One region of the Mycobacterium sp. IDUB_39 genome, then DNA from elsewhere that is predicted to be linked to it. Evidence: riboswitches for the same ligand, from Rfam matches in the RefSeq annotation. Region 1 holds a riboswitch; the other holds the start of a gene.
The links. A riboswitch is a leader RNA that binds a small molecule or an ion and turns the genes downstream of it on or off. The one in region 1 is predicted to bind guanidine.
Positions count from the first base shown of each region.

Region 1 (5,866 bases):
GTGTTGAGCACCTCCACGGTGATGCCGCCGTACTGGGTCAGCACGTCGCCGGGGCGCTGCGCCGTCGCCGACGGCATGTTCTCGGCCATCGGCACGGTGGCGATCACGTCGACGGGCACGTTCTGCTTGGCCGCGAGCACGACGGTCGCGACGACGGCCGCGGCACCGCCCATATCGGAGGTCATGTGATGCATGTTGGCCGCGGGCTTGATCGAGATACCGCCCGTGTCGAAGGTGATGCCCTTGCCCACCAGCGCGACCGTCTTCGCCTTCTTCTTCTTGGCCGCAAGCTTCGACCCGCGGTGGATCAGCCGGACCAGGCGCGGGCCGCGAGATGATCCCTTGCCCACGCCGACGATGCCGCCGTATCCGCCCTTCTCCAGGGCCTTCTCATCGAGGATCTCGACCTCGAGACCGACGGCCTCACCCAAAGCCCTTGCCCGCTTGGCGAACTCCTCGGGGAAGAGGTGGCTGGGCGGAGTGTTGACCAGATCCCGGGCGGTGGCCACCGCCGTGGCGATATCGGTGCCGCGCGCCGCCTGAGCCTTCGCGTCCTTGGCCGTGGACAGCGCGGTGACCTTGGCGAGCCCCGGCTCCTTGGGCGCCGTCTTGTCGCTGCGGAAGTCGGTGAACCGGTAGGCGCCCAGAATCAGCCCCTCGACCGTGGCGGCCACGTCGAGATCGGACAGTGTGGTGATGACGGTCTCCGTGCCCGACAGCGAGCGGGCGGCCGCCCCTGCGGCCCGACGGATCAGGTCCTGCGGCCACTCGTCGCGAGCCTTGCCCAGTCCGACGGTCAACACGCTGGCCACCGGCAGCGACGGCACCACAATGCGGGTGACCTGCTCGGTGCCGGCCTTGGCGCCGAGCGCCCGGAGCGCGACCTCGATCTCACCGACCGCCTCCGCGTCGAGGAACGGGTTCGCGACGACCTTGACGCTTGCGTCGGACTCGTCATCGCCGTTCACCACGGGGACGATCAGCACCGCAGAGCCCGTACCGCGCTTGGGCAGGCTGGTGGCGACGTTGACGACGGGGGACTGGTAACCGGGACTGGTACTCACAGTGGTCAACCCTAGCCAGTGCGGCCAGCCTGGGGAGAGCGGAGCGACCGGGATTAACCTTGCGGCGTGAGTGACAACCTGCTGCAGGGCCCACTGGTAGACCGCCATCGAGCGTTGGGCGCGAGCTTCGCGGAGTTCGGGGGCTGGCTGATGCCGGTGAGCTACGCCGGCACCGTCGCCGAGCACAACGCGACCCGTAACGCCGTCGGCCTCTTCGACGTCAGCCATCTCGGCAAGGCGCTGGTCGTCGGCAAGGGGGCCGCCGCCTACGTCAACTCCGCATTCACCAACGACCTGAACCGAATCGGTGCGGGCAAGGCGCAGTACACGTTGTGCTGCAACGAATCCGGTGGCGTTATCGACGATCTGATCGCCTATTACGTGTCCGATGACGAGGTGTTCCTGGTGCCCAACGCGGCCAACACCGCCGCCGTCGTGGCAGCGCTGAAGGACAAGGCGCCGGCCGGGCTGACCATCACTGACCAGCACCGATCCCATGCGGTGCTGGCGGTTCAGGGCCCCAAGTCCGCTGAGGTGGTCGGCGCGCTTGGCCTGCCCACCGATATGGACTACATGGCCTACGCCGACGCCGAGTTCGACGGGGTGGCAGTGCGGGTGTGCCGCACCGGTTACACCGGCGAGCACGGTTACGAACTCCTCCCGGAGTGGGACCGGGCCGGTGTCGTGTTCGACGCGCTGGTCTCTGCGGTGACGTCCGCGGGTGGTGAACTCGCCGGCCTCGGCGCCCGCGACACACTGCGAACCGAGATGGGCTACCCGCTGCACGGTCACGAGCTGTCGCTGGAGATATCGCCAGTACAGGCGCGATGCGGCTGGGCGATCGGCTGGAAGAAGCCGGCGTTCTGGGGGCGCGACGCCCTGCTCGCCGAGAAGGAGGCGGGACCGCGGCGAGTGCTGCGCGGACTGCGGGCCCTCGGGCGTGGGGTGCTACGCGCCGATATGACCGTGCTCGACGGCGACAGGACCGTCGGGGTGACGACGTCGGGGACATTCTCTCCAACACTCAAACTCGGTATCGCGCTGGCGCTCATCGACACCGACGCCGGGGTCGCCGACGGCCAGACGGTGGCGGTTGACGTCCGTGGGAAACGGCTCGAATGCGAGGTCGTCGCACCACCCTTCGTGGAGGCGAAAACTCGATAGTGGTGGGTTATACAATTCCGGTATGACCGACGGCCCTCTCGAGTTCTCGCTTGCCCGAAATACGAATCCGGCAAGTGACGAGGTGCGCGCCGACATCCTCTCCGATCCCGGTTTCGGTCGGTTCCACACCGATCACATGGTGTCGATCGACTACACCGCGGGACGCGGCTGGCATGACGCCAAGGTGGTGCCGTACGGCCCCATCGAGCTGGACCCGTCGGCGATCGTCCTGCACTACGCGCAGGAGGTCTTCGAGGGACTCAAGGCCTACCGCTGGGCCGACGGATCGATCGTGTCGTTCCGGCCCGACGCCAACGCCGCCCGGCTGCGCCGCTCGGCGCGCCGGCTGGCCATTCCCGAGCTGCCCGACGAGGTGTTCCTGGAGTCGCTGCGCCAGCTGATCGCCGTCGACGACGACTGGGTGCCCGCGGCCGGGGGCGAGGCGTCGCTGTACCTGCGGCCGTTCATCTTCGCCACCGAGCCCGGCCTCGGCGTGCGGCCCGCCACCGAGTACCGCTACATGGTGATTGGCTCACCGGCCGGCGCCTACTTCAAGGGCGGCATCAAGCCGGTGTCGGTCTGGCTGTCGACCGAGTACGTGCGGGCCAGCCCCGGCGGCACCGGCGCGGCGAAGTTCGGCGGCAACTACGCGGCGTCGCTGCTGGCGCAGGCCGAGGCCGCCGAACAGGGCTGCGATCAGGTCGTGTGGCTCGATGCCATCGAACGCCGCTACGTCGAGGAGATGGGCGGGATGAACCTGTTCTTCGTCTTCGGCAGCGGTGGCTCGGCCCGGCTGGTGACACCCGAGCTAAGCGGCTCGTTGCTCCCCGGTATCACCCGGGACTCGTTGCTGCAGTTGGCAACCGACGCCGGGTACGCCGTCGAGGAGCGCAAGATCGATGTCGAGGAGTGGCGGAAGAAGGCGTCCGCCGGCGAGATCACCGAGGTGTTCGCCTGTGGCACCGCCGCCGTCATCACCCCGGTCTCGCACGTCAAGTCCGGCGACGGCGAGTTCACCATCGCCGATGGCCAGCCGGGTGAGGTCACGATGGCCCTGCGCGACACACTCACCGGCATTCAGCGTGGGACGTTCGCTGACACCCACGAATGGATGACCCGTCTCGGCTAGGTAGAATGGGGTGTCCTCATCGGACACCGGACGAGCGGCACCGTACCCGGCCAGCGACAAGACGGCGCGTGGAGAGGTGTGTCATGTCTTGGATCATTCTGGTCGTCTCGGGTGCCTTCGAAGCCGTGTGGGCAGTGGCCTTGGGCAAGTCGGAGGGCTTCACCAGGCTCGCGCCGTCGCTGGTGTTCTTCCCGGCGCTCGTCGTATCGATGGGCGGGCTGGCCTACGCCATGCGCGAACTGCCGACCGCGACGAGCTACGTCATCTGGGTGGGCATCGGCGCGACGCTGACCGCGGTCTACTCGTTCGCCACAGGTGACGAGTCGGTGTCGGTGGCCAAGGTCGTTCTCATCGGGGTGATCGTCGCGGCCGCGATCGGGCTCAAGGTGCTGCACGGCTGACGTGTCAGCCGATCGCCATCCCCAGCGCCGCAACGGTCGTCGTCACCTCGAGGGCCGCACCCAGCACGTCCCCGGTGATCCCACCGAACCGGCGCACGCAGTGCGCGACGAGTGCCGCGGCCAGAGCGAGCGCCACCAGCACGGCGACCGGGCCCTGCCATGGCCGAGGGGTGGCGAACACGGCCGCCGCGGTGACCAGGGCGACCCAGGCCGTCACCACCCACCACGGTTGGGTGCCTGCGACACTAGAACCCGACGCGCTGCCAGGTGCGGCGGGCACTGAGCGTCGGCAGGCCAGTACCACCGCCACCCGGCCGGCGGTCACCGCCACCACGATCGCGAGCAGCCCCGATACGGAGAACGTGAGGCCCTGCACCACGATCACCACGGTGACCGCTGCGACCGCGAACGGTCCGGCCGGTCCGTCGCGCATCACGGCGAGCGCACGGTCCGGCGGGCCGTAGCAGCCCAGCCCGTCCGCCGTGTCGGCGAGACCGTCGATGTGCAGACCGCGGGTGATGATCAGCAGCGCAGCCACAGCCAGCACGCCCGTCAGCGGGTTGCCCTCGTCGAACCCCCTGGCCGCGGCCCACGTCACGCCCGCCGCCAGGGCGCCGAGTGCGATGCCCACCACCGGCAGAACGGTGAGCCCACCCCGGCCGAACGGTCGGCGCGTGCGAACCGGCAGCACCGTGGCGAACGCGAGTGCCGACGTGAGCGAACCGATCACGGCGCGGGGTCGGCCACGCGGTCGGTCACGTGGGCCTCGCCGAACGTGGCCATCGATGCCAGAGTCGCCACCGCGGCCCGCAGCACGGGCAGGGCCACGGTCGCACCGGTGCCCTCGCCGAGGCGCATCCCGAGGTCGACGATCGGATCCAGACCCAGCCGCTGCAGCGCGAGGACGTGCGCGGGCTCGGTGGACCGGTGACCGGCCTGCCACCACTGCCGCGCCCCCGGCGCCATGCGGTCCGCGGCGAGGGCGGCCGCGGTCACCACGACACCGTCGAGCAGAAGCGGGGTGCGGCGGATCGCCGCCTGCGCACAGAAGCCCGCCATCGCGGCAAGGTCGGCGCCACCGCAGATTCGAAGCAGGGCAACCGGATCGGTGTATGACGACCGTGCACGGTAGAGCGCGTCGCGGACGGCTGCGGTCTTGCGCGCCCAGCCGGCGTCGTCGATGCCGGTTCCGCGACCGACCACGACGACCGGTTCGGTGTCGGTCAGGGCCGCGATCAACGCCGTTGCGGCCGTGGTGTTCCCGATTCCCATGTCGCCGGCGATCAGAAGGTCGGCGCCGCCGTCGACCTCTTCGTCTGCGATGTCGCGGCCGGCCTGAATTGCCGCGATGACCTCATCGACGGACAGCGCGTCCTCGACGGCGACATTGCCGCTGCCACGCCGAATTCGGTGCGCTCCGATCGATGCCGACAGCGGCGCCTCGGTGTCGACGGCGATGTCCACGACCCGCACGCCGGCACCGGCGACCTCGGCCAGCACGTTGACAGCAGCGCCGCCCGCGGCGAAGTTCGCCACCATCTGCGCGGTCACCTCGGACGGGAACGCCGAGACGCCCGCGGCGGTGACGCCGTGATCGCCGGCGAACACCACCACGCGGGCCCTGTCGAACTGGTGCGGCGGGCACTGGCCCTGGCACGCCGACACCCACACCGAGAGATCCTCGAGGCGGCCGAGTGCACCGGGCGGCTTGGTGAGTGTGTCCTGACGGGCACGCGCCGCGGCCTCGGCCTCCGTGTCCGGTGCGATGACGGTGGGGAAGTCGGGGGTGGCTGGGGTGTCGGTCATGTTGGCTCCTTCACGGTGACCGCTTGACCGGCGACGACAAGCACGACGCGTTCACACCGCTGAGCCAGGCGCTGGTTCAGGGTTCCCAGCGCGTCGGTGAACAGGCGGCCCGACTCCGTCGCGGACACCACGGTGAGACCGACCTCGGGGCTGACCAGCGCCAGTGGGGCCGCGAAACCGTCGACGGCGTCGAGGAGATCGTCCACGTCACCGGTGATCGCATCCTGGCCACCAGTCCACGCGTCGCGGCGGTCCAGCGCGGCGACCAGCCAGCCGCCCATATCGTCGACGAGCGTCGCAGT
Region 1 is NZ_JBVAXF010000007.1:354,195-360,060, reverse strand. It holds gene ACZY0X_RS26125 (leucyl aminopeptidase) at 1-1,064, opposite strand, end outside; gene gcvT (glycine cleavage system aminomethyltransferase GcvT) at 1,131-2,228, shown strand; gene ACZY0X_RS26115 (branched-chain amino acid aminotransferase) at 2,251-3,357, shown strand; guanidine-III (ykkC-III) riboswitch at 3,365-3,428, shown strand; gene ACZY0X_RS26110 (DMT family transporter) at 3,441-3,758, shown strand; gene ACZY0X_RS26105 (adenosylcobinamide-GDP ribazoletransferase) at 3,763-4,488, opposite strand; gene cobT (nicotinate-nucleotide--dimethylbenzimidazole phosphoribosyltransferase) at 4,485-5,564, opposite strand; gene ACZY0X_RS26095 (bifunctional adenosylcobinamide kinase/adenosylcobinamide-phosphate guanylyltransferase) at 5,561-5,866, opposite strand, start outside.

Region 2 (5,866 bases), on a different contig from region 1:
AGCCAGGGATATGTCCAATGACGAGCGTGCGGCCAACGAAGACCAGCGCATCACAGAGAAGCCTGAAGTCACCGAAGAGCACCATGACCGGGCCAAGAAGATGATGGACGCCTACGACGATCAGCGCCCCACCATCACGCTGCCCGGAAGCGGTGGCACGGTCGCGGGTACCGCGGTCAACGAATGGGTCGACGACGACGGTAACCCCAAGTACGGCGACGTGGAAAAAGGCGGCGCACAGGACGACTCCTAGGCCTGCTGGCGCAACTAAGGTGGGTCGGTGTGACGCCACTGCAACAGATCGCACCCGCCTTCGTCGATATGGCCCACTCCATCGTGTGGGCCTCGGTGGCGACGGTCGACCGCGACGGCAGGCCCCGCAGCCGAATTCTGCACCCGATCTGGGAGTGGGACGGCACCGATCTGGTGGGCTGGATCGCCACCGTGCCGACACCGCTCAAGCACGCGCACCTACACGCCCACCCCGAGGTGTCGCTGAGCTACTGGACGACTAGCCACGACACCTGCAGTGCGGAGTGCACGGCCCAGTTCTACGTCGACGATGAGACGTGTAAAGCGGTGTGGGACAAGTTCGCCAACGCTCCCGAACCCGTCGGCTACGACCCGCGCATCATCCCGATGTGGAGCGATGGCCCGACGTCGGAGGAGTTCGCGGTGCTGAGGCTGCATCCATACCGGCTGCGGGTGATGGCGGGCACGGTGATGACGAAGGGTCAGGGCGCGCCGCTGTTGTGGCACGAGGCCTGACGCAGGGCCGGCGGCAGCAAACCGTACCGTACAGTACGCCATGAAGGCAGGCGGAGGAGCGGTATGGTCAACCGGAACGACAGTAGGAACAAGTGGCTCGACGCCGGACTGAGTGTCCTGGCGGCTGAGGGCGCGGCCGGGGTGCGCATCGACCGAATTGCGGCGCGGCTCAAGCTCTCGAAGGGTTCCTTCCATCACCACTTCGACGGCGCGGACGCCTACAAGCGGGAGTTGCTCGCACACTTCGAGGCGATCTCCATCGACGCACTGGAGCGAGCCGTCGACGAGGTCGACCCGCCAGCGGATGCCCGTGCGGTCCTGGCCCGGCTGACACACCTCGTCGCACCGGCCGAGGGTGGCATCTACCAGCCTGAACTCGAGGTTGCCGTGCGCGCGTGGTCGACCTGGGATCCCGAGGTCCGGGCTGTGCAGGGGCGTATCGACAAGGCTCGCCTCGCTGTGTTGCAGCGCGTCTGGCGGCCCGCCGTCGCCGACAATGACGAGGCGCGGGTGGCGGCGCTGCTGCCCTACCTGATGGCCATCGGGGCCGCGGCCATCGTGCCGCCGATTGCGCCCGACGAACTCCAGCGGGTTTACGACATCCTGCTGCCACTGGTCCCTGAAATCCCCCAGTGACGGGGTAGTGCCGTCTCCAAGCCCCTTGGCTTCAGTCAAAACAGACTGTACGGTATGGTTTGTTTTGGTTGATGAGTGAAAGGGCGGTTCCATGACTGCGCTACCCGATCCGCAATGGCCGATCATCGCGCTGGCCCTCGTCCAGTTGGTGGACGGGATCATGTGCATCAAGCCGGTTCCGTACATCGTCGGGTGCTTGGAGGGTGTCAAGTTGCCGCGGCGCCACTGGTGGCTGCTGTCGCCGGTCAAGTTCGCCGCGACAGCGGGGCTCATTGCGGGCCTGTGGATTCCCTATCTCGGAGCAGTGACGTGCGCGGCGCTTGTCGTGTACTTCGTGTGCGCCATCGCCGCGCACATCATCGCCCGGGACTTCAGTTCCAAACTATTCGTCAACGCGACGGGAATGCTGCTCGTCTGCGTCGCCACAGCGCTCTACTGCTTCGTCCTGTGAGGCCTGCGATCGGTGTCCGGAGCCTCAGTGGCCCACCATCTTCAGGCCCGTGACACACGCGACCACGCCAAGCATCAACAGCACCTTGACCAGTGATGCCGTCTCGCTGCCGGTCAGCATCGCGTATGCGACGGTCAGCACCGCGCCGATGCCAACCCATATCGCGTAGCTGGTACCCACCGGCAGATCACGCATCGCGATCGCCAGCCCGCCCATCGAAAAGAACAGGGCCACACCGAAAACCACGGATGGTCCGAGCCTGGTGAAGCCCTCGGACCTGCCCAGTGCCGTCGCCCAGACTGCTTCCAGAACACCCGACGCCAAGAGAATGAGCCAGGACATCACACACCTCCAACACAACCGTCTTGTCGCTGGCCGGGTACGGTGTGGCTCGTCCGGTGTCATGTGATGACCATCCGAGCATAGCAACGTCTGAGCCTCGGCCAGGTGTGACTTTGGCAACCACGCCAGCCCGCCGATGAATGCCGTTGTTGCAGTGCGATATCAGTGCTGCAGGGGACCATCCGCCTCAAGTTCGGTGCGCAGTTGGTCGTAGGTGGGTGCCAGCGCCCTCAGGGTTGCGGCGACTCTCGCGTTGTCACCAACCATCATTGGGTGCTGAAGTGATCCGACCAGTCGGGATTGGCTGGCGAGAGTGGCTGCGGCTCGGGAGTGCTCAGCGTGAGTCATTGATGGTCGCGCCGCGTGAACGTGACCTGGTTGACCCCGTCGAGCCGGCCGGTGCCGATCGGCTTGACGTCGACAGCAGGCTGGTCGAATTGTTCGTGCTCGAATGGTGTTTGGCGGAGATCGCTGAGTACACCCAATGGTTCTCCAGTCCGCACACCGGGAACGCAGATGACCACACCGCGCTACAAGGGCTCCATGAGGAGCTGGCGGGTCTCTGCGAAATCTGAACAACTGCCGTCCCGCAGTACGCGATAGTCCCGCTCGAGGCCCTCTGAACAGCGATCAGAATGATCACACGCCGACGCTAGCCCGCTTTCGCATGCCAGAACCGCAGTCCGCGCGTCGTCAGATTTCCCCTCATCTGGGGGACGACGTGGGAGTTTTCCGGGCCTAGCGTCGTTGCCATGAGTCACAGCAGAGATCTGAATGGTGCGGCAATGACGGAAAATGACGCTGTCTGGTCGCGGCCGGCCGCGATGGCGATCCCGGAGGAAGGCTATTTCGAACTCAAGCGGGGGCGGTACGGCCCCGTCTATCCCCGCACGCCCGCATGTTATGGCTTCAACATCATCGCCAAAGTGCTCGAAGGCCATGGGCAGGCAATCCGCGACTACGGCAAGCAGCTCGAGGCGGCAGTCGCCGCGCAACCTGACGTGCTCGCCCCACTGAAGCTGCACTACCTGCGCTGGCAGCTGTTCGACGTCGGATCCGGTCTGCACTTCCAGTACCAGGGGATCTTCGACACCGACTTCGACAAGTACACCGAGGATGCCGTCAAGCTGTTCAGCTCGACCGGGATCACGACGGCGTTCACCCACCTGGAGGGCTTCCCGGAGGACTGGAAGACCAATCCCGAGGCCTTCATCATGTTCGTTCGCGACCACCAGGTGCCCAGCTTCCTGGAGTATGGCGAGTACCCGTACGTCACGTCTGAGGAGGTCAAGAAGGCGTTGCGGCTCAAGTCCGCGTTCTCCGACATGTTGGACCAGATGCAATGACCGATCTCGAATTCGACGATATCCAGCACATCATGCTGACCGGGACGCCCCACCTGACCGGTCGGTATGAGTTCCTGTCGTTCGAGACCCCCGAAGCGGGGCGAGCCTGGTTGGCCGAGATGGTTCCGCTCGTGCAGTCGGCCACCGATGTCCGCGAGACGGTCAACGTCTTCAAGCGGTGGGTCAACCTGGCCTTCACCTGGACCGGACTGCGCGCCCTGGGGCTGGATGACGAGTCGCTGGCGACGTTCCCCGACGAGTTCCGGGAGGGGATGGCGTCCCGGGCCGACATCCTCGGGGACACCGGTGCTGCCGCACCCGAACACTGGGTCGGCGGGCTCGCGGATGACGATCTGCACGCCATCGTCATTCTGTTCGCCCGGGACGAGGAGGAACGCGTGCGGTGCGTCGGCGAACACGATGCCCTGCTGGCCCGCTGCCCCGGCGTGCGGTCACTGTCACATCTGGATCTGGCCGCCACCGCGCCGTTCGAGTACGACCACGATCACTTCGGGTACCGCGATCCGGTGTCTCAACCGCAGATGAAGGGTTCCGGGGAGGTGCTGATACCCGGCTCGGGCGGGGCGCTCGAACCGGGCGAGTTCATCCTCGGCTATCCGGACGAGGAGGGAATCGTCGCGGATCAGCCCACACCAGAGGTGCTTTCGCGCAACGGCAGCTACCTGGCGTACCGCCGGCTGGAGGAACATGTCGGGGTCTTCCGCGACCACCTGAGGCAGAACGCCGAGGGCGACGAGAGTGAGGAGCTACTGGCCGCCAAATTCATGGGCCGTTGGCGCAGCGGTGCACCGCTGGTACTGGCACCCGAACACGACGATCCGGAGCTGGGCGCGGATCCGATGCGTAACAACGATTTCGACTACGGCGAGATGGATCCGCACGGCTACGCCTGCCCGCTCGGCGCCCATGCCCGCCGGCTCAACCCGCGCGATACCGATCCGAATCCGAATCGGCGCAGGCTGATTCGGCGCAGCGGCACCTACGGACCGGCACTGCCCGAGGGCGTCGCCGACGACGGGGTCGAGCGCGGTGTCGGGATGTTCCTGATCTGCGCCAGCCTGGTGCGGCAGTTCGAGTTCGTCCAGAACGTCTGGATCAACGACACATCGTTCAAAGAGCTCGGCAACGAACACGACCCCATCTGCGGCACCCAGGACGGCACGCTGGACTTCACGATCCCCAAGCGGCCGATCCGAAAGGTGCACAAGGGGTTGCCCGCATTCACCACGCTGCGCGGTGGGGCGTACTTCTTCCTGCCCGGCCTGAACGCGCTGCGCTACCTGACCACAATCGGAACGAAGGAGACACCATGACCACCAAGCCATTCGCCCGCACCTACAACCAGGCGCACATCGCGCGGCCGCACAACGGCAAACGACGCGTCAGCATCTACTGGTCGTGGAGCTACCCCTGGGAGGCCCAGCGCGACCCGGCGGAGCTGTACAACCGGTTCTCCACGGTCACCGAGGTGCGACTCGCGACGTGGCCGGCCTACGAGACGCCCGAGTACAGCCCCAAGGAGTTCCTGCAGGGCGTCGACGGAACGTTGGAACTGTTCCACCGCTCGTCCTTGGCTTTTCAGGATGTCGCCGGTGAAGCGACCGGGCATCCGGTGGCGGTGTTTCAGCGGGTCGATCAGGCCGGGTACCGGCTACCGATCGATGAGCGCATCCTGGACGACACCGACACCCTGATGATCTTCGGCCTCGACCACCTGCTCGGCGACGAGGCCGCCACTGAAGAGGAGATCGCCGCGATCCAACAGTGGTTGAAGCGCGAGGGCACCTGCCTGATGCTGGCACCGCACCATGACGTCGGGTTCACCGACGACAAAGAGCAGCAGCAGATGGAGTACCTGCACCACCGCGATCCACTGACGCCGCGGATCCAGCGCTTCAGCGGCTATGCCCGGTCGCTGTTGACCGGACTGAACATCCCGGTGCACAACACCTGGGGCCTGCGTCCGGCCACGGTCGAGGGCACCAAACAGATTGTGCCGCTCACGCGATTCCACGATCTGGATTCCGCCGGCCTGCTGCGGGACGTCACGACGCTGGCCCTGCATCCACACCTGCCGCACTATGAGCTGACCGCGCCCGAGGGCCCGGACCTGCGGGTGCTGGGTCGCCAGTTGATCGACCAGACCCGGCCGCATCCGTTCACGTTGGCAGGCAACACCGAGTTCAACGCAATGATCCACATGCCGCCGTCCGGTGACCGCGCCGGCGACATCGTGTTGGTCGACTCAACCCATTTCACGACACTATTCGGTGCCAGTGACAGCCTGAAGTCCTTCTGGCGC
Region 2 is NZ_JBVAXF010000001.1:575,827-581,692, reverse strand. It holds gene ACZY0X_RS02800 (hypothetical protein) at 11-253, shown strand; gene ACZY0X_RS02795 (pyridoxamine 5'-phosphate oxidase family protein) at 283-768, shown strand; gene ACZY0X_RS02790 (TetR/AcrR family transcriptional regulator) at 832-1,404, shown strand; gene ACZY0X_RS02785 (DoxX family protein) at 1,496-1,855, shown strand; gene ACZY0X_RS02780 (DMT family transporter) at 1,880-2,197, opposite strand; guanidine-III (ykkC-III) riboswitch at 2,209-2,273, opposite strand; gene ACZY0X_RS02775 (hypothetical protein) at 2,548-2,772, shown strand; gene ACZY0X_RS02770 (hypothetical protein) at 2,983-3,543, shown strand; gene ACZY0X_RS02765 (Dyp-type peroxidase) at 3,540-4,877, shown strand; gene ACZY0X_RS02760 (hypothetical protein) at 4,874-5,866, shown strand, end outside.
Region 2: it holds a riboswitch for guanidine, as region 1 does, so the genes downstream of both, ACZY0X_RS02780 (DMT family transporter) here and ACZY0X_RS26110 (DMT family transporter) in region 1, are expected to answer to the same signal.